DNA from 3 places in the Saccharopolyspora sp. NPDC000359 genome. Region 1 is predicted to be linked to each of the others. Evidence: riboswitches for the same ligand, from Rfam matches in the RefSeq annotation. Region 1 holds a riboswitch; each other region holds the start of a gene.
The links. Region 1 has a riboswitch for cobalamin ahead of ABT324_RS18375 (putative cobaltochelatase). Riboswitches for the same ligand answer to the same signal wherever they lie in the genome.

Region 2: linked by a shared signal. The riboswitch ahead of ABT324_RS31390 (ribonucleoside-diphosphate reductase subunit alpha) and the one ahead of ABT324_RS18375 (putative cobaltochelatase) in region 1 are both predicted to bind cobalamin.
Region 3: linked by a shared signal. The riboswitch ahead of metE (5-methyltetrahydropteroyltriglutamate--homocysteine S-methyltransferase) and the one ahead of ABT324_RS18375 (putative cobaltochelatase) in region 1 are both predicted to bind cobalamin.

Annotation. Positions count from the first base shown of each region.
Region 1 covers NZ_JBEPDU010000027.1:23,174-29,858, reverse strand. The annotation lists gene ABT324_RS18400 (LysR family transcriptional regulator) at 1-376, opposite strand, end outside; gene ABT324_RS18395 (MFS transporter) at 482-1,708, shown strand; gene ABT324_RS18390 (LysE family translocator) at 1,622-2,254, opposite strand; gene ABT324_RS18385 (S1 family peptidase) at 2,542-3,348, shown strand; gene ABT324_RS18380 (GNAT family N-acetyltransferase) at 3,543-4,010, shown strand; cobalamin riboswitch at 4,081-4,258, shown strand; gene ABT324_RS18375 (putative cobaltochelatase) at 4,300-6,315, shown strand; gene ABT324_RS18370 (DUF6346 domain-containing protein) at 6,600-6,685, shown strand, end outside.
Region 2 covers NZ_JBEPDU010000075.1:15,664-22,348, reverse strand. The annotation lists gene ABT324_RS31390 (ribonucleoside-diphosphate reductase subunit alpha) at 23-2,392, opposite strand; cobalamin riboswitch at 2,507-2,725, opposite strand; gene ABT324_RS31385 (ABC transporter substrate-binding protein) at 2,896-3,834, opposite strand; gene ABT324_RS31380 (alpha-ketoglutarate-dependent dioxygenase AlkB family protein) at 3,963-4,598, shown strand; tRNA gene ABT324_RS31375 (tRNA-Lys) at 4,852-4,924, opposite strand; tRNA gene ABT324_RS31370 (tRNA-Lys) at 5,175-5,247, opposite strand; gene ABT324_RS31365 (L,D-transpeptidase) at 5,588-6,685, shown strand, end outside.
Region 3 covers NZ_JBEPDU010000004.1:141,256-147,940, reverse strand. The annotation lists gene ABT324_RS04785 (ABC transporter ATP-binding protein) at 1-750, shown strand, start outside; gene ABT324_RS04780 (TetR/AcrR family transcriptional regulator) at 1,070-1,657, opposite strand; gene ABT324_RS04775 (NmrA/HSCARG family protein) at 1,765-2,640, shown strand; gene ABT324_RS04770 (helix-turn-helix transcriptional regulator) at 2,746-2,982, opposite strand; partial or broken gene ABT324_RS04765 (ABC transporter permease) at 2,995-3,291, opposite strand; cobalamin riboswitch at 3,683-3,902, shown strand; gene metE (5-methyltetrahydropteroyltriglutamate--homocysteine S-methyltransferase) at 4,020-6,305, shown strand; gene ABT324_RS04755 (amidohydrolase) at 6,451-6,685, opposite strand, start outside.

The DNA of each region.
Region 1 (6,685 bases):
TGAAGTCGAGGGCGAGGAACTCCACCGCGACCCCCGGGTGGGTCCGCTGGAACGCCTGCACGACGGCGGGGGTGAGCTCGGCCGAGCCGTTGCTCATGATCCCAACCCGCAGCGCCCGCTCCGGCGGGGCCTCCGCCACGTCGGCCACCGCCGCGTCCAGCGCGGCCAGCAGCGACCGGGCGTGCCCGACGAACCGCTCACCGGCCGGGGTGAGCCGCACCGGCGAGCGGTCCAGCAGGCGGACGCCGAGGTCGTGCTCCAGCTGCTTGATGTGCGCGGTGACGGACGCGGGGGAGCGGAACAGCCGCTCGGCGGCCTTGCCGAAGTGCCCTTCCTCGGCGACCGCGAGGAAGGACGTCAACCGACGCAGGTCCATGCCCGCAGCGTACGAAGCGGTGGGTGCGAGGGGGAGATCACAGCAGCGTTCACGAATTCTGAAGGGCTGGTGCGGCACCGCTTGGCGGCGGCTTAGAACCACTGCGTGCTGAACAAGTGGTTGCCCGCCGCGTTCCTGCTGACCGCGGTGGGCTGGGGAGCGAACCAGTTCTCGTCGCTGCTGGGCGCCTACCAGCACGACCTGGGGTTGCCCGCCTGGGTGACGTCGGGCCTGCTCGCGCTCTACGTGGTGGGTCTGCTGCCGGGTCTGCTGCTCGGCGGTCCGCTGGCCGACCGCCGGGGGCGGCGCCCGGTCGTCCTCGGCGCCGTCGTGCTCAACGCCGTGGCGACGGTGGCGCTGATGCTCGGCGTCGGCGCGGTGGCCTGGCTGGTAGCCGGGCGGTTGCTGACCGGTCTGAGCACGGGCGCGGTGCTGGCCGCGGGGAGCGCGTGGGTCCGGGAGCTGTCGCATCCGCCGTTCGGCACCGCTGCTGAGGAAGGCGTGGGCGCGCGCCGGGCCGGGGTGATGCTCTCGATGGGCTTCAGCCTCAGCGGCCTGGTGTCCGCCCTGTTCGCGCAGTGGGGGCCGCACCCGCTGGTCATCGCCTACCTGCCGCACCTGCTGCTGTGCGTGGCCGGTTCGGTCCTCGCGCTGTCCTGCCCGGAGACGCGTTCGGGCGGGAGCGGAGCTGAGGCGGGTGGGGGAGGGGCGCGGGACCCGCGGTTCCGGCGCCTCGTGCTGCCGGTCGCGCCGTGGGTGTTCGTCGGTCCGACGGTCGGGTTCGGGACGCTGCCCGACTTGGTGAGCCGCGACCTGACCGGTTTCGAGATCGCCTACGCCGGGATCACGGCGCTGATCACGCCAGGATTCGGGGCCGTCGTGCAGCCGATCGCGCGCCGGATCGCCCGGCGCGGTGAGCGGGCCCCGGCGGTGGTCGGCCTCCTGGTGCTCGCGGCCGGGCTCGGGCTGGCGGCGCTCTCCGCCGCGTGGGTGCTGCCCTGGTCGGCGCTGGTGTCCTGCCTGCTGATGGGCGTCGGCTACGGGTTCACCGTGACGTCCTGCCTGACCGTGGTGGGCCGGATCGCTGGGCCGGGCGAGCTGGCCCGGCTCACCGCGGTGTTCTGGTGCATCGCCTACCTGGGCTTCTGCACGCCCTTCGCGATCAGCCTACTGGCGCCGGTGGTCCCGGCGCCGGTGCTGCTGGCGGTGCTGGTCGCGCTCGCGCTGATCACCTGCGCGGTGGTCTCAGCTGGCGACCAACCCGACCGAGATGGTCAGGAACGCCGCCGCGCTGATCACGTCCAGCGACTTCGCGACGCGGGGATCCTGTAGCCGGTCGGCGATCCGCGCGGCACCGAGCACCATCGAGGCCTCCCAGACCAGCGCCAGCACCAGGAAGATCACGCCCAGCACGACCAGCTGCAGCGCGGGCTGCGCGGCCGAGCCCACGAACTGCGGCAGGAACGCCAGGCTGAACAGCAGCATCTTCGGGTTGGTGAGGTTGCTGAACAAGCCGCGCAGGTAGGGGTTGGAGCTGTCGACGGGCGGCCCGCTGAGCGTGCCCTCGGCGGTCTTCTTCCTGGTCAGCCACAGCCCGCGCAAAATCGACGCGGCCAGGTACACCAGGTAGGCGGCGCCGATCCACTTCAGCGTGGACAGCACGGCGGGGTGGCTGGTGACCAGGGCGCCGAGACCGGAGATCACCAGCGCCACCTGCAGGATGCTCGCGGTGTGGATCCCGGCCAGCGCCAGCAGGCCCGCCCGGCGGCCGCGGTTCAGCGAGGTCCGCAGCAGCAGGAAGACGTCGACGCCGGGGGTCAGCACGACCACCACGCTGGCCACCAGGAAGGCGGGCAGCGGGGTCAGGTCCACGAGCACGGTTCCTCCTTCGCGACAGCGCACGGCACTGATCACTCGATTGGGTTTGATCTGTCACCTGGTCGGGCACAGTTCACGGACCCGGTGCTGGGAGGTGCTCCGAGTCCGCAGTGGCAGGGGAAGGACGAGCAGCGGTCGACGGTGACGCGCTCAGTAAAATTTCCCGACGCCGTCCATATTAACGAAATTTTTTCCTGTGACCGTGTGAGTTGTGCCTCGTAATGTTCGGGTGCCCGGATGACTACGGTGTGCCGTCGGCAAGATCGCTCGACGGCAGGAGGCGCGACGTGGCGCGTGGCAGGACCGGGACCGCATGGCGGGGACTCGTGATCACCGGTGCGGTGGCGGCGCTGGCCGGAGCGCAGCCCGCGACCGCGGGTGCGGCGGAACAACCGCAGGCGCGGGTGCTCGGCGGTGCCCCGGCCACCACCGACGAGGCCCCGTGGCTGGTCGCCCTGACCGACGACCACGGCCGCCAGTTCTGCGGCGGCACCCTGGTGACCCCGATCAAGGTGGTCACCGCCGCGCACTGCATGGTCGAGCCGCTCACCGGCGGCCAGCGCGGCCCGGACGAGCTGCGCGCGATCGCCGGGCGCACCGACCTGGAAACCCGCGAAGGTGAGGTCGCGGAGGTCGGCCAGGTCTGGGTGCACCCCGGGTTCCGGGGCTACACCAGCGGCGCCGACGTCGCGGTCCTGACCCTGCGCCAGCCGCTGACCCAGGGCGAGCTGCCGCTGGTCGACCAGGGCGACACCGAGCACTACCAGCCCGGCACCGTCGGCCGCGTCTACGGCTGGGGCAAGACCAGCGAGTCCGGCCCGCCCTCGACGACCCTGCAGGCGGTGGACGTCCCGATCACCACGGACGCGGCCTGCCGCAGCGCCTACCCGAACTACGACCCGCGGAGCATGTTCTGCGCCGGGGTGCCCGAAGGCGGCCGCGACGCGTGCACCGGGGACTCTGGCGGCCCGATCGTGGCGGACAACCGCCTGATCGGGGTCGTCTCGTACGGCACCGGTTGCGGTCGCCCGAACATCCCGGGCGTCTACACCCGCCTGTCCAGCTACGCCGACGAGCTCGCCGGGCAGCTCTGACTGGTGGGAGGACCGCGCGGCCCGGCCCAGGCTGGGCGCGTGGAAGATCAGGTCGAGCACCGCTGAAGTCCACGGCACCCGCTGCCGGAGCACCTCGCCCGGCGCCTCGGGGCGAGCGGGCAGCGGAGTGTTGTTGGCTACTCCGGTGCAGGTGAATGAGGGTTTCGAGACCCCGTTGTGATATCCAGGTAGGGATGACCCTCCAGCCGCTCGCGACCGCCGTCCACCGCGCCTACACCGCGGACCTGGACGCCGAGGACTTCTACCGGATGCTGCGCCTGCGCGTCGACGTGTTCGTCGTCGAGCAGGAGTGCCCGTACCCGGAGCTGGACGGTCGCGACCTGGAGGAGACCACCCGGCACTTCTGGATCGACTCCGCTGACGGCTACGTGCTGGGTTACCTGCGGCTGCTCGAAGACCCCGACGGCACCTTCCGGATCGGCCGGGTGTGCACCGCCAAGTCCGCGCGCGGGATGGGGCTGGGCCGCAAGCTGATGCGCGCCGCCGTCGCCGAGGTGCAGCACGCGCCCGCGGTCCTCGCCGCCCAGGTCTACGCCAAGGACTTCTACGGCTCCTTCGGCTTCGTCGTGACCGGCGAGGAGTACCTGGAGGACGGCATCCCGCACGTCGACATGCGCCGCGAGCCGCGCCGCCGCGCGTGACCGGAGGGGCACGACCCCGGTAGTGGTGCAGGTCTCGCCGGGGTGGTCGGCGGTTGGTCCGCCGCCCCGGTTCTGCGACGATGCTCCATGATCCGAATGCAAGGGGTGCGGCAGGAAGCCGGTGCGAATCCGGCACGGTCGGCGCCACTGTGACCGGGGAGCGACCCTCCCCCGAGAGCCACCGGGGAGACCTGGGAAGGCCGGAGGGGCGCGGAGATCCGGGAGTCAGGACACTGCGTCCCCTTGTTCCCGCCACCGGGGCGTCCGCACCCCGAGGAAGGAACCCGGCATGACCGCTGCTCCGCGATTCCCCTTCTCCGCCGTCGTCGGCCACGACGACCTGCGACTGGCACTGCTGCTCAACGCCGTGCACCCGCGCATCGGCGGGGTGCTGGTCCGCGGTGAGAAGGGCACGGCGAAGTCCACCGTGGTGCGCGCGCTCGCCTCGCTGCTGCCGCCCCTGGACGTGGTCACCGACTGCCGCTTCGGGTGTGCCCCGGGCCACCCCGACCCGCAGTGCCCGGACGGACCGCACGACTCGACCTCGACGCAGCGCCCGGCGCAGCTCGTCGAACTGCCGGTGGGCGCCACCGAAGACCGCCTGATCGGCTCGCTGGACCTGGAGCGCGCGCTGACCGAAGGCGTCCGCGCCTTCCAACCGGGCCTGCTGGCCGCCGCGCACCGCGGCGTCCTGTACGTCGACGAGGTCAACCTGCTGCACGACCACCTGGTCGACCTGCTGCTGGACGCCGCCGCGATGGGCCGCGCGCACGTCGAGCGGGAAGGCGTGTCGATCTCGCACGCGGCATCGTTCCTGCTGGTCGGCACGATGAACCCGGAGGAGGGTGAGCTGCGGCCGCAGCTGCTCGACCGGTTCGGCCTCACCGTGCAGGTCGCGGCCTCCCGTGAAGTCACCACCCGCACCGAAGTGGTGCGCCGCCGACTGGCCTTCGAAGCCGACCCGGTCGAGTTCGCCGCGAAGTGGGCCGACGCCGACGCCGAACTCGCCGCGCACATCCGCGCCGCCCGCGACCGCGTCGAGCAGGTGGCCCTGCCCGACGCCGAACTCCGACGGATCTCCGCGCTGTGCGCGTCCTTCGACGTCGACGGGATGCGCGCCGACCTCGTGCTGGCGCGCACGGCGATCGCGCACGCCGCCTGGCGCGGCGCCGACGAAGTCGCCGAGCAGGACGTCGAAGCAGCCGCCCGCCTCGCGCTGCCGCACCGCCGCCGCCGAGACCCCTTCGACGAACCCGGCATGGCCGAGGACCAGCTCGAACAAGCACTCGCCGAGGCGGCGGAGCACGCCGAGGGCGACGGCGACGAGCCCCCGGAGGGGCCGGACGGCCCCGACGGCGGCGGGCAGGCCCCGGACGAGCCGACGGAGCCGACCGGCGGAGGCGGCGCGGAGGAGCGCAGCGACGGGCGCGCCCCGGCGGACAAGGCGCCAGCGGCGCCGACGCCGGCGTTCCGGGCGCGGCTGCTGGAGGTGCCGGGGCTCGGCGACGGGGCGCCGGGACGGCGGTCGCGGTCGCGGTCGCGGAGCGGCCGGACGACGCGGTCGTCCACTGTGGAAGGGCATGGGGTGCACGTGGCCGCCACCCTGGCGGCTGCTGCGCCGCACCAGGTCGCGCGGGGGCGCAGCGGTCCGGGGCTGGTGCTGCGCTCGGACGACCTGCGGCGCGAGATCCGGGAGGGGCGCGAGGGCAACCTGGTGCTGTTCGCGGTGGACGCGTCCGGGTCGATGGCGGCCCGGGAGCGGATGTCCGCGGTCAGCGGTGCGGTCCTGTCGTTGCTGCGGGATGCCTACCAGCGGCGCGACAAGGTCGGAGTGGTTGCGTTCCGGGGTGCTTCGGCGGAGCTCGTGCTGCCACCGACGTCCTCTGTGGACATCGCTGCGGCGCGCATGCGCAACCTGCGCACGGGCGGACGCACTCCGCTCGCCGACGGGTTGCTGCAGGTCCAGCGGGTGGTGCAGCGGGAGCGGACGCGCGATCCGCAGCGCCGGGCGCTGGTCGTGCTGCTGACCGACGGGCGGGCCACCGTGGCGGTGGATTCCGGGCTGAGCGGGCGCGATCGCGCGCAGCGCGCGGTCGAGGACGCGCTGCGCGCCGCCGGGCTGGTGGCCGGGACGGGCGCGGCGTCGATCGTGGTGGACTGCGAGGACGGGATGGTCAAGCTGGGCCTGCCCGCGCGGTTGGCCGCCGCCCTGGGCGGTCCGTGCCTGCGGCTCGAGGAGCTCTCGGCGGAGAACGTCGCGGGTGTGGTCCGCGCCGTCCGGGACGAACGCCCGCGTGCCGCTTGATCTCGTTTTGATTACGAGATCCTCGATTGCGCGTACCTACCTACTGGTCGGATTGGTACGGTGTCTGCCGTCCACCTGACCCCCAGGGGTGGACTTGCGAAGTGCCCCCGCGCTCCCGGCGACCCCCAGGCTGGTTGAGTGCGGGGGCTCTTTTCCGCCGGTGGCGCGGCGTGTTCGCGACAACCTTCCTCTTCGGCCGGTCGGAAACCGGGCAGTCGGCCGGAATTCCCGGTGTGCGTGGTTTGCCGGTCCTCCGGGGGATGTGCCCGGTGCGCAGGAGGAACATGGGATCGCAGTTGGACCCGGGCCTGGCGGCGCGGAACCCGCGCACGCCGCCGTGGCGGGACCCATGGGCGGACCTGCCGCGGCA
Region 2 (6,685 bases), on a different contig from region 1:
CCATTGAGATCGCGGGGATGCGTCACTGGCAGGCTTCGCAGTCGGGGTCCTCGACGGAGCAGACTGTCGCCGCGGGGACCGCGGTGGGCACGGCGTTGAGCTTGCCGTCGGTTCCACGCAGGGTGCTCTTCTCCACGTGGGTGGCGCTGGTGGAGCGCAGGTAGTACGTGGTCTTCAAGCCCTTGCGCCAGGCCAGCCGGTAGAGCTCGTCGAGCTTGCGGCCGCTGGGGGCGGCGACGTAGAGGTTCAGCGACTGCGCCTGGTCGATCCACTTCTGCCGCCGCGCCGCGGCCTCCACCAGCCAGTGCGGTTCGATCTCGAACGCGGTGGCGTAGAGCTCCTTGAGCTCCTGCGGGATCCGCTCGATCGGCAGCAGGCTGCCGTCGTGCAGCTTGAGGTCGGCGACCATCGCCTCGTCCCACAACCCGGCGAGCTTGAGGTCGGCTACCAGGTGCGGGTTGACCACGGTGAAGTCGCCGGACATGTTCGCCTTGACGTACAGGTTCCGGTAGACGGGCTCGATGGACTGGTTGACCCCGCAGATGTTGGCGATCGTCGCAGTCGGCGCGATGGCCATCACGTTGGAGTTGCGCATCCCGTCGCGGACCACGCGCTCGCGCAGCGCCGCCCAGTCCAAGGTGGACGACCGGTCCAGGTCGACGTCGCCGCCGCGGGCTTCGGCGAGCAGCTCCAGCGAGTCGATCGGCAGCACGCCGCGGCTCCACAGCGAGCCGTCGAAGGTCTCGTAGCGACCGCGCTCGGCCGCCAGCGCGCTGGACGCGCTGATCGCGTGGTAGCTGATCAACTCCATGCTGCGGTCGGCGAACTCCACCGCGGCGGGCGTCGACGGCGCGATGCGCTGCGCGAACAGCGCGTCGGCGAAGCCCATCAGCCCCAGGCCGACCGGCCGGTGTCGCAGGTTGGACCGGCGGGCCTCGGGGATCGTGTAGAAGTTGATGTCGATGACGTTGTCCAGCATCCGCACCGCGGTGTGGGTGGTGCGCTCCAGGCGCTCGGCGTCGATGCCGTCGGCCGTGACGTGCCGGGCCAGGTTGATCGAGCCGAGGTTGCACACCGCGACCTCGTCGGCGCTGGTGTTCAGGGTGATCTCGGTGCACAGGTTCGAGGAGTGCACCACCCCGGTGTGCTGCTGCGGGGAACGCAGGTTGCACGGGTCCTTGAAGGTGATCCACGGGTGGCCGGTCTCGAACAGCATGGTCAGCATCCGCCGCCACAGGTCGACCGCGCGGACCCGCTTGAACACCGCGATCTCGCCGCGGTCGGCGGCCTGCTCGTAGGCGCGGTAGCGCTCGGCGAACGCCGCGCCGTAGCGGTCGTGCAGGTCGGGGGTCTCGTCGGGGGAGAACAGCGTCCACTGCTCGTCGGCCTCGACCCGGCGCAGGAACTCGTCGGGCACCCAGTTCGCGGTGTTCATGTCGTGGGTGCGGCGCCGGTCGTCGCCGGTGTTCTTGCGCAGGTCGAGGAACTCCTCGACGTCGATGTGCCAGGTCTCCAGGTAGGCGCAGACCGCGCCCTTGCGCTTGCCGCCCTGGTTGACCGCCACCGCGGTGTCGTTGGCGATCTTCAGGAACGGCACGACGCCCTGCGACTTGCCGTTGGTGCCCCTGATGTGCGCGCCGATGCCGCGCACCGGCGTCCAGTCGTTGCCGAGCCCGCCGGCGTACTTCGACAGCAGGGCGTTGTTGCTGATCGAGTGGAAGATGCCGGACAGGTCGTCGTCCACTGTGGTCAGGAAGCAGGAGGACAGCTGCGGCCGGGTGGTCCCGGCGTTGAACAGCGTCGGCGTCGAGCACATGAAGTCGAACGACGACAGCAGCTGGTAGAACTCGATGGCGCGGGCCTCGCGGTCGTCCTCGCGCAGCGCCAAGCCCATCGCGACCCGCATGAAGAAGGCCTGCGGCAGCTCGAAGCGCACTCCGCCCTCGTGCAGGAAGTACCGGTCGTAGAGGGTCTGCAGCCCCAGGAAGCCGAACTCCAGGTCGCGCTCGGGCGCCAGCGCGCGGCCCAACCGGTCGAGGTCGAAGGTGGCCAGTTCGGGGGCCAACTGCTCGAGCGCCACGCCACGGCGCACGTACTCGGCGAAGTGCGCGGCGTAGTCGGCGTCCTGGTCGACACCGAGGAACTCCAGCGCTTCGCGGCGCATCCGGTTCAGCAGCAGGCGGGCGGTGACCTGCGAGTAGTTCGGTTCGGTCTCGATCAGGGTGCGGGCCGCCATGACCTGGGCCAGCGAGAGCTCGTCGTCGCTGATCCCCGCGTAGCCGGTGCGCCGCACCTCGTCGAGCACGGCTTCGGCGGACACGCCGGGCAATCCGGCGCAGGCCTGGTGGACCGCGGTGGACACCTCGGTCCAGTTGTCGAGTGTCGCCGTCACTGGCTCTCTCCCCTCGCGAGCTCGGTGGACCTTCGAGCGCGCGCAGGGAGACCTCGGCGAGACGGGTCGCCGGTCGTCCGCGCGGACCCGCCCTCGAGGCCCCGGACAGCACGCCTTGCGCGTGCGCCGGTGGCAGGTCTTCGGACTCACGGGCGGCCTACTGGTCGTGGCTTCCCAGGCGTTGGCCCAGTGCTCTTACCCGCTGCCCGGGATGGGGCAGGCGGGTCACGACGGTCGTTCCCGTTCACCGCTGCGGGGCAGTCCCGGATTCGCACCGGGTTCCCTCTTGCCTCACCGGAATTGCTCCGGTGAACCACCAGCGAGCGACACACTACATCTTGGGTTCGGGGTCGTTGCGGACGGGCAGATATCGACGTGTCGCGCTCCCCGGTCGATGGTGACCGCAGGTCGAGGCCGTCGGCCGCAGCGCAGCGGACTCGCGGCTGCTCACGTCGCGTTGGCGCGGCCCCGGCGCGCGGGGGTGGGCGCGCCGGGGCCGGGGATCAGCGCTGGCTGAGGTACTTCTGGAGGTCGTCGAGGACGAGGTTGGCGGCTAGGGGGCCGAGCCCGAGGAACCAGGTGTCGTCGTTGACCTCGATGGCCCTGCCGCTGCGGACCGCTTCGAGGGTGCTCCACTGCACCGAGCCGACCACGTCGTTCATCTGCTCGCGGGTCCTGTCGCCGTAGGCGGAGTAGAACAGCAGGTCGCCGTCGGCCTGGGAGAGCTGCTCGCGGCTGATCTTGGTGTGGGTCCCGTCGAACCGCTGGTTGCCTGGCCGCCCGAGCCCGACGTCGGCCAGGATCGTGCCGAGGTAGGAGCCGGTGCCGTAGAGCCGGTACTCGCCGGACAGGAACCGCAGCGCGCTGACCTCGGTGGCCGCCGGGTCGCCGAGCTGCCTGCCGATCTCGGCGGCCCGCTGCTGGTAGTCGGCCAGGATCCGCTGGGCCTCGGCCTCCTTGCCCAGCGCCTTGGCGTCGAGCAGGAAGTTCTCCTTCCACGGCTTGCCGACGGTCTCGGCGAACACCGTCGGCGCGATCTTGCTCAACGCCTCGTAGTTCGCGTCGTCGCGGACCTTGCTGGACAGGATCAGGTCGGGTTTGAGCGCGGCGATCTTCTCCAGGTTCGGCGAACCGATCGTGCCGACGACCTCGATGTCCCCGGCCTTCTCGGCCAGGTAGGGCTGCAGGTCCTGGTTGGCGTCCGGCAGCACCGTGCCCACCGGCTTGACGCCCAGCGCCAACGCCGCGTCCAACTCGCCGGTGTCGAGTACGACCACCCGCTGCGGGGTGCCCACGACCGTGGTCTGCCCCTTCGCGTGGTTGACGACGCGTCCGCCAGCGTCGGGTGCGGCGGGCTGCTCGGCTGCCGTGCCGCACGCGGCGGCACTGCCCAGGGCGAGCGCTGCGGTGATCACCGCGAGCAGTCGGCGGGGACGGAACATGTGCTTCCTACCTGTTCACTCGGTTCTGGAGTTTGGTGAGCCTAACCTGAGGGGAGTGGGGCGATCCAGCTCTGAGACGGTGCTCACGGCACCGGACCTGCGAAGATGATCAGCGGAGAGGAGTGCGGATGAATGCGCTGATCCCGCGCGAGCGGGCGGAGGTCGCCCCGGGTGCGGTGCACGTCCCGGACTGGCTGGGCCTGCCGGAGCAGCGCGACCTGGTGCGCGCCTGCCGGGAGTGGGCGAGGGCGGGGATGCGCTCGCCGACGTTGCCGAGCGGTGGCGTGATGTCGGTCCAGACGGTCTGCCTGGGCTGGCACTGGGCGCCGTACCGCTACTCGAGGACCAGGGACGACGGCTCCCCGGTGGTGCCCTTCCCGGACTGGTTGGCGGACCTGGGCCGCAGGGCGGTGGCGGCGGCCTACCAGCGCCCGGCTGACGACTACGCCCCGGACATCGCCCTGGTCAACTTCTACGACGACGCCGCAAAGATGGGCATGCACCAGGACAAGGACGAGTTGAGCAGGGCGCCGGTGGTGTCCCTGAGCCTGGGCAACGACTGCACCTTCCGCTTCGGCAACACGGAGTCGAGGGGCCGTCCCCACCAGGACATCACGCTCTGCTCGGGCGACCTCTTCGTCTTCGGCGGCCCAACCCGCCTCGCCTACCACGGAGTCCTGAGAACAACCCCGAGCACAACCCCACCCATAGGCCTCAAAGCAGGCCGCCTCAACATCACCCTGAGAACCTCAGGCCTGACCTAACCCAAAAGCAACGACACCCACAAGAAACGGAAAAAAGCCAAAGCCCAGCCAACCCGAACCACGGGCCAACCCGAACCACGGGCAACCCATCCGAAGGTCGCAACCCAGGCCGGGAACCCTGCCCATCGCAAGGGCAAGTCGAAAGGGCAACCCCCGCACCGTGGGGGGTGTGGGGGTTCGACCCCCCACTGCGATGACGAAGATCCGAAAAAGCGAAACGCCCTGCGTGAGCAGGGCGTTCCACGGTATCGAGTGCGCCAACAGGGACTCGAACCCCGAACCCGCTGATTAAGAGTCAGCTGCTCTGCCAGTTGAGCTATTGGCGCTGGCACGTCGTCCCGGGGTTTCCGTCCGGTCTCCCCAACGACGAAGGAAGACTAACACGCCGACATGCACCCAGTAATGCGGGGTATCCGAAGGTCGCAACCCAGGCCGGGAACCCTGCCCATCGCAAGGGCAAGTCGAAAGGGCAACCCCCGCACCGTGGGGGGTGTGGGGGTTCGACCCCCCACTGCGATGACGAAGATCCGAAAAAGCGAAACGCCCTGCGTGAGCAGGGCGTTCCACGGTATCGAGTGCGCCAACAGGGACTCGAACCCCGAACCCGCTGATTAAGAGTCAGCTGCTCTGCCAGTTGAGCTATTGGCGCTGGCACGTCGTCCCGGGGTTTCCGTCCGGTCTCCCTGGCGACACGGAAAACATTAGCACGGGAGTGGAGGGCTCCGAACCGGGGGGTGGGGTCGGTGGGGCGGCTGGGTTGGTCGGGTGGGCGGGGCAACCTCCGGCCGGGGTGGCGCGTCTGGCGGTCGGGTGCGTGATCAGCCCAGCTGATCACACTGTGTGCACGCCTGGTCTCTTCTTCCCCTGACGGGGCTTTGCGGCACACTGTTCACAGGGGTTAGTGATGCTTCTAAGCGGACGGACTGTTGCTCATGAGGGAGTGGCGTAATCCGGTCGGGGGTCCCGTGCGGGTTTCACGACTGTTGACGATGTTGATCTTCGGCGTGGTCGCGCTGTTGGTCGCGGGGTGCAGTGGATCGGGTTCGGAGAGCGGCGCGGCGGCCAACGAGGTCGCACCGGCGCCGACGTTGGAGCTGGCACCGCAGAACGGGGCGCAGGACGTGGCCCCGGCCGGGCCGGTCACCGCGAAGGTGACCAACGGCCGGATCGTGCGCGCGGTGCTGACCAACACCGAGGGCAAGGAGGTGCCGGGCACCGCCTCGCCGGACGGTGCGACCTGGACGGCCGGGGAGAAGCTCGGCTACGGCAAGACCTACACGCTGGAGGTGACCGCGCAGGGTGCCAGCGGGCCGGCGATCACCCAGCAGGCCACCTTCAGCACGGTCGCGCCGGGCGAGCAGAGCTACGTCTCGATGAACCCGCTTGACGGTCAGACGGTCGGGGTCGGGCAGCCGCTGGCGTTCTACTTCAGCAAGAACGCCCCGGCACCGGACAAGGCGAAGGCCGAGGAGGCCATCAAGATCCAGACCGAACCCGCCGTGGAGGGCGCGTTCTACTGGTTCAACAACCGCGAGGTGCACTGGCGGCCGAAGGAGTACTGGAAGCCGGGCACCAAGGTGACCGTCGACGTCGACGTCTTCGGGCGCGACCTCGGCAACGGCGTCTGGGGCGAGGAGGACCGCAAGGCGACCATCACCATCGGCGACGCGGTGGTCCTGAAGGCCGACGGCGCCTCGCACCAGATGTCGATCGAGCGGAACGGCGAGGTTATCCGGACCATGCCGGTGTCGCTGGGCAAGCCGTCGTTCCCGTCCAACAACGGCGTGCACGTGGTCACCGAGCACCACGCCACGAAGGTGATGGACTCCTCGACCTACGGGCTGCCGATCGAGGCGGGCGGCTACCGCACCGAGGTCAAGTGGGCGGTGCGGATCTCCAACGGCGGCGAGTTCCTGCACGCCGCGCCGTGGTCGGTGGGCCAGCAGGGCCACAGCAACGTCAGCCACGGCTGCATCAACATGAGCATGGACAACGCCAAGTGGGTCTACGACCTGCTGAAGAAGGGCGACATCGTGCAGATCACCAACTCCGGCGGGCCGGACCTCAGGCCGTGGGACGGCTTCGGG
Region 3 (6,685 bases), on a different contig from region 1:
CGCGGCTCCGAGCTGCGCAAGCTGCGGCGCGACCTGCAGATCGTGCTGCAGGACCCGTACACCTCGCTGAACCCGCGGCGCACCGTCGGCGACATCGTCGGCGAGCCGTTCGAGATCCATCCCGAGGTGGCCCCGAAGGGCGAGCGGCGGCGCAAGGTGCAGGAGCTGCTGGAGGTGGTGGGGCTCAACCCCGAGCACATCCAGCGCTACCCGCACCAGTTCTCCGGTGGTCAGCGGCAGCGCATCGGCATCGCGCGGGCGCTGGCGCTGCGGCCGAAGGTGATCGTGTGCGACGAGCCGGTGTCCGCGCTGGACGTCTCCATCCAGGCGCAGGTGATGAACCTGCTGGGCGACCTCCAGAAGGAGTTCGGCCTGTCCTACGTCTTCATCGCCCACGACCTCGGGGTGGTGCGCCACCTGTCCGACCGGGTGGCGGTGATGTACCTGGGCAAGATGGTGGAGATCGGCACCGACGAGCAGATCTACGAGCACCCGCAGCACCCGTACACCCAGGCGCTGCTGTCCTCGGTGCCGGTCCCGGACCCGACCGCGCGCGGCAAGCGCGAGGTCATCCGCCTGACCGGGGACGTGCCGAGCCCGGCGAACCCGCCCTCGGGTTGCCGGTTCCGCACCCGCTGCTGGAAGGCCCAGGACCGCTGCGCGGAGGAGGTCCCCCAGCTGGAGGTCCGCCTGGGCAACCACCCCTCGGCCTGCCACTTCGCCGAGGAACGCCCCCACGTGGTGTCCTGACGACGAGCTCTGCGAGGTGAAGGGCACCTTCCGCTGACTCAGTCGGCGGAAGGTGCCCTTCACTCGTCACCGGACAAGGTGATTCGGGAAGACCTGGACTTCGAGTTCCGCGGGGCGCCTGGCGTCGCGTCGTTCTGCGGGGTCGAGGTGGCGGCGTGGCGGCTCCCGTCGGAGTCGGAGCGGGTGCGCGAGAACACCTGCGGTCGTGAGTGCGTAACAGTGTTCCAACCCCGTTTCGCACTCACGACCCCTCGCGAGTGGCGACGGCTGACTCCCCAGCGGCTGGAGTCGCCACGTTGGCGGTACTTCGCGGCGCGGGTCACCGCCTGGGCGGCGGACAGCATCGCCGCATGGCGTTGAGGATCAGCTCGATCTCCTGCGGGGAGCGGTTCTCCGCTGCTGCTCGGCGGTGCATGGTGATGCAGCCGATGAGCAGGGAGCGGAGCTCCGCCGTCGTGATGTTGGAGCGGACCGCGCCGCACTGCTGGGCGCGTTCCAGCAGGGCCCCGAGGACGGTGTCGAAGTCGGTTTCCCGGCACTCCGACTTCGGTTGCCGACCGGTTGATCCCAGGGCGTCGCAGAGGTCCTTGTTGAACGAGGCCTGCTCGACCACCTGGCGGAAGTAGTCGAAGAACGCCTGCTCCGGGTCGTCGGCTTCGGCCAGTTCGCGGGCGTCGTGGACCATGCGCTGGATCCGCTCGGAGACGACCGCGTCGAACAGCGCTTCCTTGGTGGGGAAGTGGCGGTAGATCGTGCCCGGGCCGACGCCGGCGCGGCGGGCGATGTCGTCCAGCGGGACTGCCAGGCCCTCGGCCGCGAACAGCTCCTGAGCCGCGGCGAGGACGCGGTCCCGGTTGCGCTGGGCGTCCGCGCGCAGTCGTTTCCCCTGGTTGTTGGTGGTCGTCACGTCCCGACCATATCGCGTCGCGGACAACCGGAGCGTGCGTTCCGTATAGTCGTCGAATATAAGCGGGGCGCATGTTCCGTTTAAGGTTCCGGATAGCGGAGGACCCAGTGCCCACAGAAGACAAGGTCGTGCTCGTCGTCGGTGCCACCGGTCAGCAGGGTGGTGCCGCCTCGGCCCAGCTGCTCGACCGCGGCTGGCAGGTGCGGGCCTTCACCCGCAGCGCCGCGAGTGCTGCGGCTCGACGGCTCGCCGACGCGGGGGCTGAGTTGGTTGAGGGCGACATGGGCGACCGGGCGGCCCTGGAGTCCGCGATGCGCGGTGCGCACGGGGTTTTCAGCGTCCAGCCGGCCTTCGTCTCGCCGGAGCTGACGCCGGACTTCAGCCACGAGGTGGAAGTCCGCTGGGGCAAGAACGTCGCCGACGCGGCGAAGGCCGTCGGAGTCGGGCACCTCGTCTACGCCTCGGCGTTCAACGCCGAGCGGGCGACCGGCATCCCGACGCTGGAGACCAAGTGGGCGGTCGAGCAGCACATCCGCGAGATCGGCGTGCCGGCCACGATGCTCCGCCCGGTGTCGTTCATGGAGAACTACCTCGCGATGATGCCGGGCCAGTCAGTCACCGACGGCGAGCTCGTCAGCGCGCTCCGGGCGGACGTGTCGCAACCGCTGATCGCGACGGAGGACATCGGCGCCTTCGCGGCGCTGGCGTTCGAGAACCCCGACGAGTACATCGGCGAAGTGCTTGAGATCGCTGGCGATTCGCTCACCCCGCCGCAGATCGCCGCGGCGCTCGCCCGGGCGACGGGTCGCGAATTCCGGCACGTCGAGATGCCGCTGGAGCCGCTCCGGGAGCAGAACCCGGTCCTGTACCGCGCGTACAAGGTGCTGAACGAACTCGACTCCGACGTCGTGGACGTTCCAGCACTGCGCGAGATCCACCCGGGCCTGCTCACCTTCGAGTCCTGGCTCGCGAAGCGGCGCTGAACGGTCGTGAGTGGCGATGGTGGTCAGGGCGACCATCGCCGCTCACGAGGTGGTGGTGTGGGGTCGTGAGTGGTGGTGGTTGGGGCGACCATCGCCGCTCACGAGTCAGGCGGAGTTGTCCGCGCCGAGTCTGGGGAAGGGGCGGGTGGAGAAGACCACTTCCACCGGTACTTCGAAGTGCTCCGCGATGTGCAGGGCCAGGTGAAGGCTTGGGCTGTACTCGCCGCGCTCCAGGTAGCCCACCGTTTGGTAGTGCACGCCGAGGGCTTCCGCGAGCTGCCGGCGGGAGGTGCCCCGTTCCGCGCGCAGCATCGCGATGCGGTTGTAGATCGTCTCGCTCATGTTCCCTCCGCCTCAGCGCACGCGCTGCAGGGCTTTCTCCCTCCGCGCCGCCAGGGTCGAACCGGACTCGCGCCGCGCCATCCGGCGCAGCACCACCGGCGCGACCGCGAGTCCGACCACGGCCCACAGGACGAGCACCCCGATGGTTCCCAGGTGCCGCCACGACTCGCCGATCTCGGCCGTCGCCGCCGCGTCCGGCAGCAGGATCAGCGCCATGCTGGTGGGGATCGAGAACAGTGCCCCGAAGCTGGGTCCGATCGGGATCGTCGCGACCAGGCCCAGCACCGTCACCCCGAGCACGCCCAGCCACGGACCGAGGGCTCGCACGCGCGCCTGCTGGGCAAGATCGACGCCCGCTCCACGGTCGGCGCGCTGGGTGAACCGGCTGGACGACACGTTGGTCACCCAGCCGATCGGGTCGACGCCTTTGAGCACGTCCGTCGTTCCGTAGCTCATCCGCAGGCCGCGGACGTCGAGCGCGGTCGCGTCGGTGGTTGGCGGTCTCGCGTGATCGTTGTTGGCTGTCATTGCCCCAGTTCTTCTTGTCATGAACATCCGTCGAGATGTAGTACGGGTGCTATATCTCGTGGAAACGGCTGAGCATGTGTGGTGCAGATCTCCTCTCGCTGTAGATCGACTTCAGCGGCTACGCCTGGCGCCCGGGTGCTGGACGGGCCTTGCCAACGGGGGTTCGGCGGATAGCCTTGGCGGTGCTGGTGGTTCGTCCGCTTCCGCGACGCGGGAGGGGACGAGGCAAGAGGGAACCCGGTGCGAATCCGGGACTGCCCCGCAGCGGTGAGCGGGAACGACCGCCGTCATCGAGCACTGGACGCCAACGTCTGGGAAGCGACGGCCAGTAGGTACCTCCGTGCAGGAGAGCGCCCGCGAGTCCGAAGACCTGCCACCGGTGCGCCCGCCGACCGGTGGGCGCGGTCCGAGGTCTCGCGGGAGGACCTGGCCGACGAGCGGCTGCCGCTCGCTGGTTCGCGCCCGCACGACCTCGGCACACCTGATGTCGAGCTCGCGAGGTGAGGGACTTGACCAGCAAGATCGGATCGACCGCGCTCGGATACCCCCGGATCGGGCCGGGGCGGGAGCTGAAGCGGGCCCTGGAGAGCTACTGGGCCAACCGCTCCACCGAGGCGGAACTGCGCGAGGTGGCCCGGGGCCTGCGCATCGACACGTGGCGCCAGCTGCGCGACTCGGGACTGGACTCGGTGCCCGGCAACACGTTCTCCTACTACGACCACGTGCTCGACACCGCGGTCACCTTCGGCGCGGTGCCGCCGCGCTACGCCGAGCTGGGGCTCGGTCCGCTGGACACGTACTTCGCGATGGCGCGCGGGGCTTCCACCGTGCCGCCGCTGGAGATGACGAAGTGGTTCGACACCAACTACCACTACCTGGTGCCGGAGATCGGACCGGACACGCGGTTCTCGCTGACCGACCGGACACCCGTCGAGCAGTACCGCGAGGCCCTGGAAGCCGGTGTGACCACCCGGCCGGTGCTGGTCGGTCCGCTGACCTTCCTGCTGCTGGCCAAACCGGCGGCCGACGCGCCGGAGGACTTCCGCCCGCTGGACAAGCTGCCCGAGCTGCTCGACGCCTACGCCGAGCTGCTGCGCGAGCTGCACCGCGCGGGGGCCGAGTGGGTGCAGCTCGACGAGCCCGCCTTCGCCGCCGACCGCACGCCGGAGCAGCTGCAGGCGCTCGGCGACGCCTACCGCCAGCTGGGTGGGTTGGCCGCGCGGCCGCAACTGCTGGTGGCGGGGTACTTCGGCGACTTCAGCGAGGCGGTGCGGGTGCTCGCGGCCACCCCGGTGGAAGCGCTCGGGGTTGACCTGGTGACCGCGACGTCCACTGTGGACTCGCTGTCCGGGGTGCCGGGACTGCGGGACAAGGCGCTGGTGGCCGGGCTCGTCGACGGGCGCAACGTCTGGCGCACCGACCTGGACCGCGCCCTCACCACGGCGGCAACCCTGCTCGGGCTGGCCGGTGAGGTCGCCGTGAGCACCTCCTGCTCGCTGCTGCACGTCCCCTACGACGTCGAAGCCGAGGACATCGACCCGCAGGTCAAGTCCTGGCTGGCCTTCGCCGCGCAGAAGGTGCGCGAGGTCGTCGTGCTCGGGCGCGCGCTGGAGGAGGGGCGGGAGGTGGTGGCCGCCGAGCTCGACGCCGCCCGCGACGCCATCGCCGACCGCGCTGGGGCGGCGCGCGTGCGCAACAACCGCGTCCGCGCCCGGCTGGACTCGCTGCGGCCCGAGCACTCGCAGCGCGGCGACCACCAGAAGCGTCGGCAGGCCCAGCAGGAGTCCCTGCGGCTACCGCCCCTGCCCACCACGACGATCGGTTCGTTCCCGCAGACCACCGACGTCCGCAAGGCGCGGGCGGCGTTCCGGGCCGGGCGCATCGACCGGGCCAGCTACCAGCAGCGGATGCGGGACGAGATCCGGCGCGTGGTCGAGCTGCAGGAAGCGGTCGGGCTCGACGTGCTGGTGCACGGCGAACCGGAGCGCAACGACATGGTGCAGTACTTCGCCGAGCACCTGGACGGGTTCACCAGCACCGCGGGCGGCTGGGTGCAGTCCTACGGGTCGCGGTGCGTGCGGCCGCCGATCCTCTACGGCGACGTGTCCCGGCCGGGACCGATCACCGTGGAGTGGGCGACCTGCGCGCAGGCGCTCACCGCCAAGCCGGTCAAGGGCATGCTCACCGGCCCGGTCACCATCCTGGCCTGGTCGTTCGTCCGCGACGACCAGCCGCTGGCGGACACCGCCGCGCAGGTCGCGATGGCCATCCGCGACGAGGTGCAGGACCTGGAGGCGGCCGGCATCCGGGTGATCCAGGTGGACGAGCCCGCGCTGCGCGAGCTCCTGCCGCTGCGCGCGGCGCAGCACGAGGCGTACCTGCGGTGGGCGGTGTCGGCGTTCCGCCTGGCCACCTCCGGCGTCAGCGACTCCACCCAGGTCCACACCCACCTGTGCTACTCGGAGTTCGGTGACGTGATCGACGCGATCGTGGCGCTGGACGCCGACGTGACCAGCATCGAAGCGGCCCGGTCGCGGATGGAGGTGCTGGACGACCTCAACGCGGTCGGCTTCAGCCGCGGTGTGGGGCCGGGGGTGTACGACATCCACTCGCCGCGCGTGCCGGACGCGGCCGAGGTGGTCGACCTGCTCCGCGCGGCCCTGCGCTCGGTGCCCGCGGACCGCCTGTGGGTCAACCCGGACTGCGGCCTGAAGACCCGCGGCTACGCGGAGGTCGAACCGGCGTTGGAGAACCTGGTCAGCGCAGCGCGAGTGGTCCGCCGCGAGCTGCCCTGACCGCGAGCGTTGCGGGCGGTGCGGTTCCCCCACCACTCACCGCACCGCCCGCAACACCTCCCGCGCGGGGTGACTGCCCGGACCTCGCGCGACCGTCAGACGGCCAACTCCCGTTGAGGTCGCGTTGGGACGCGCCTGACCGGGGTCAGGTCTGCGGGGCGAGGTCGGGGCCGAGGGAGGCGAACTTCTCGCGGGAGACCACCCGGGGCGGGGGCCAGGTGATGTTGCGCGGGGGCCAGGACTGGCCGGTGCGCTTGAGGAACCACTCCGGCGGCTCGTACATCGGCGGTTCGAAGTCGGCGGGCAGCATGCTGCGCCACTCGACGTCCTTGGTGCGCTCGGCGAACTCGTCCTTCAGCGTCTGCAGCCGCTCCGGTTGG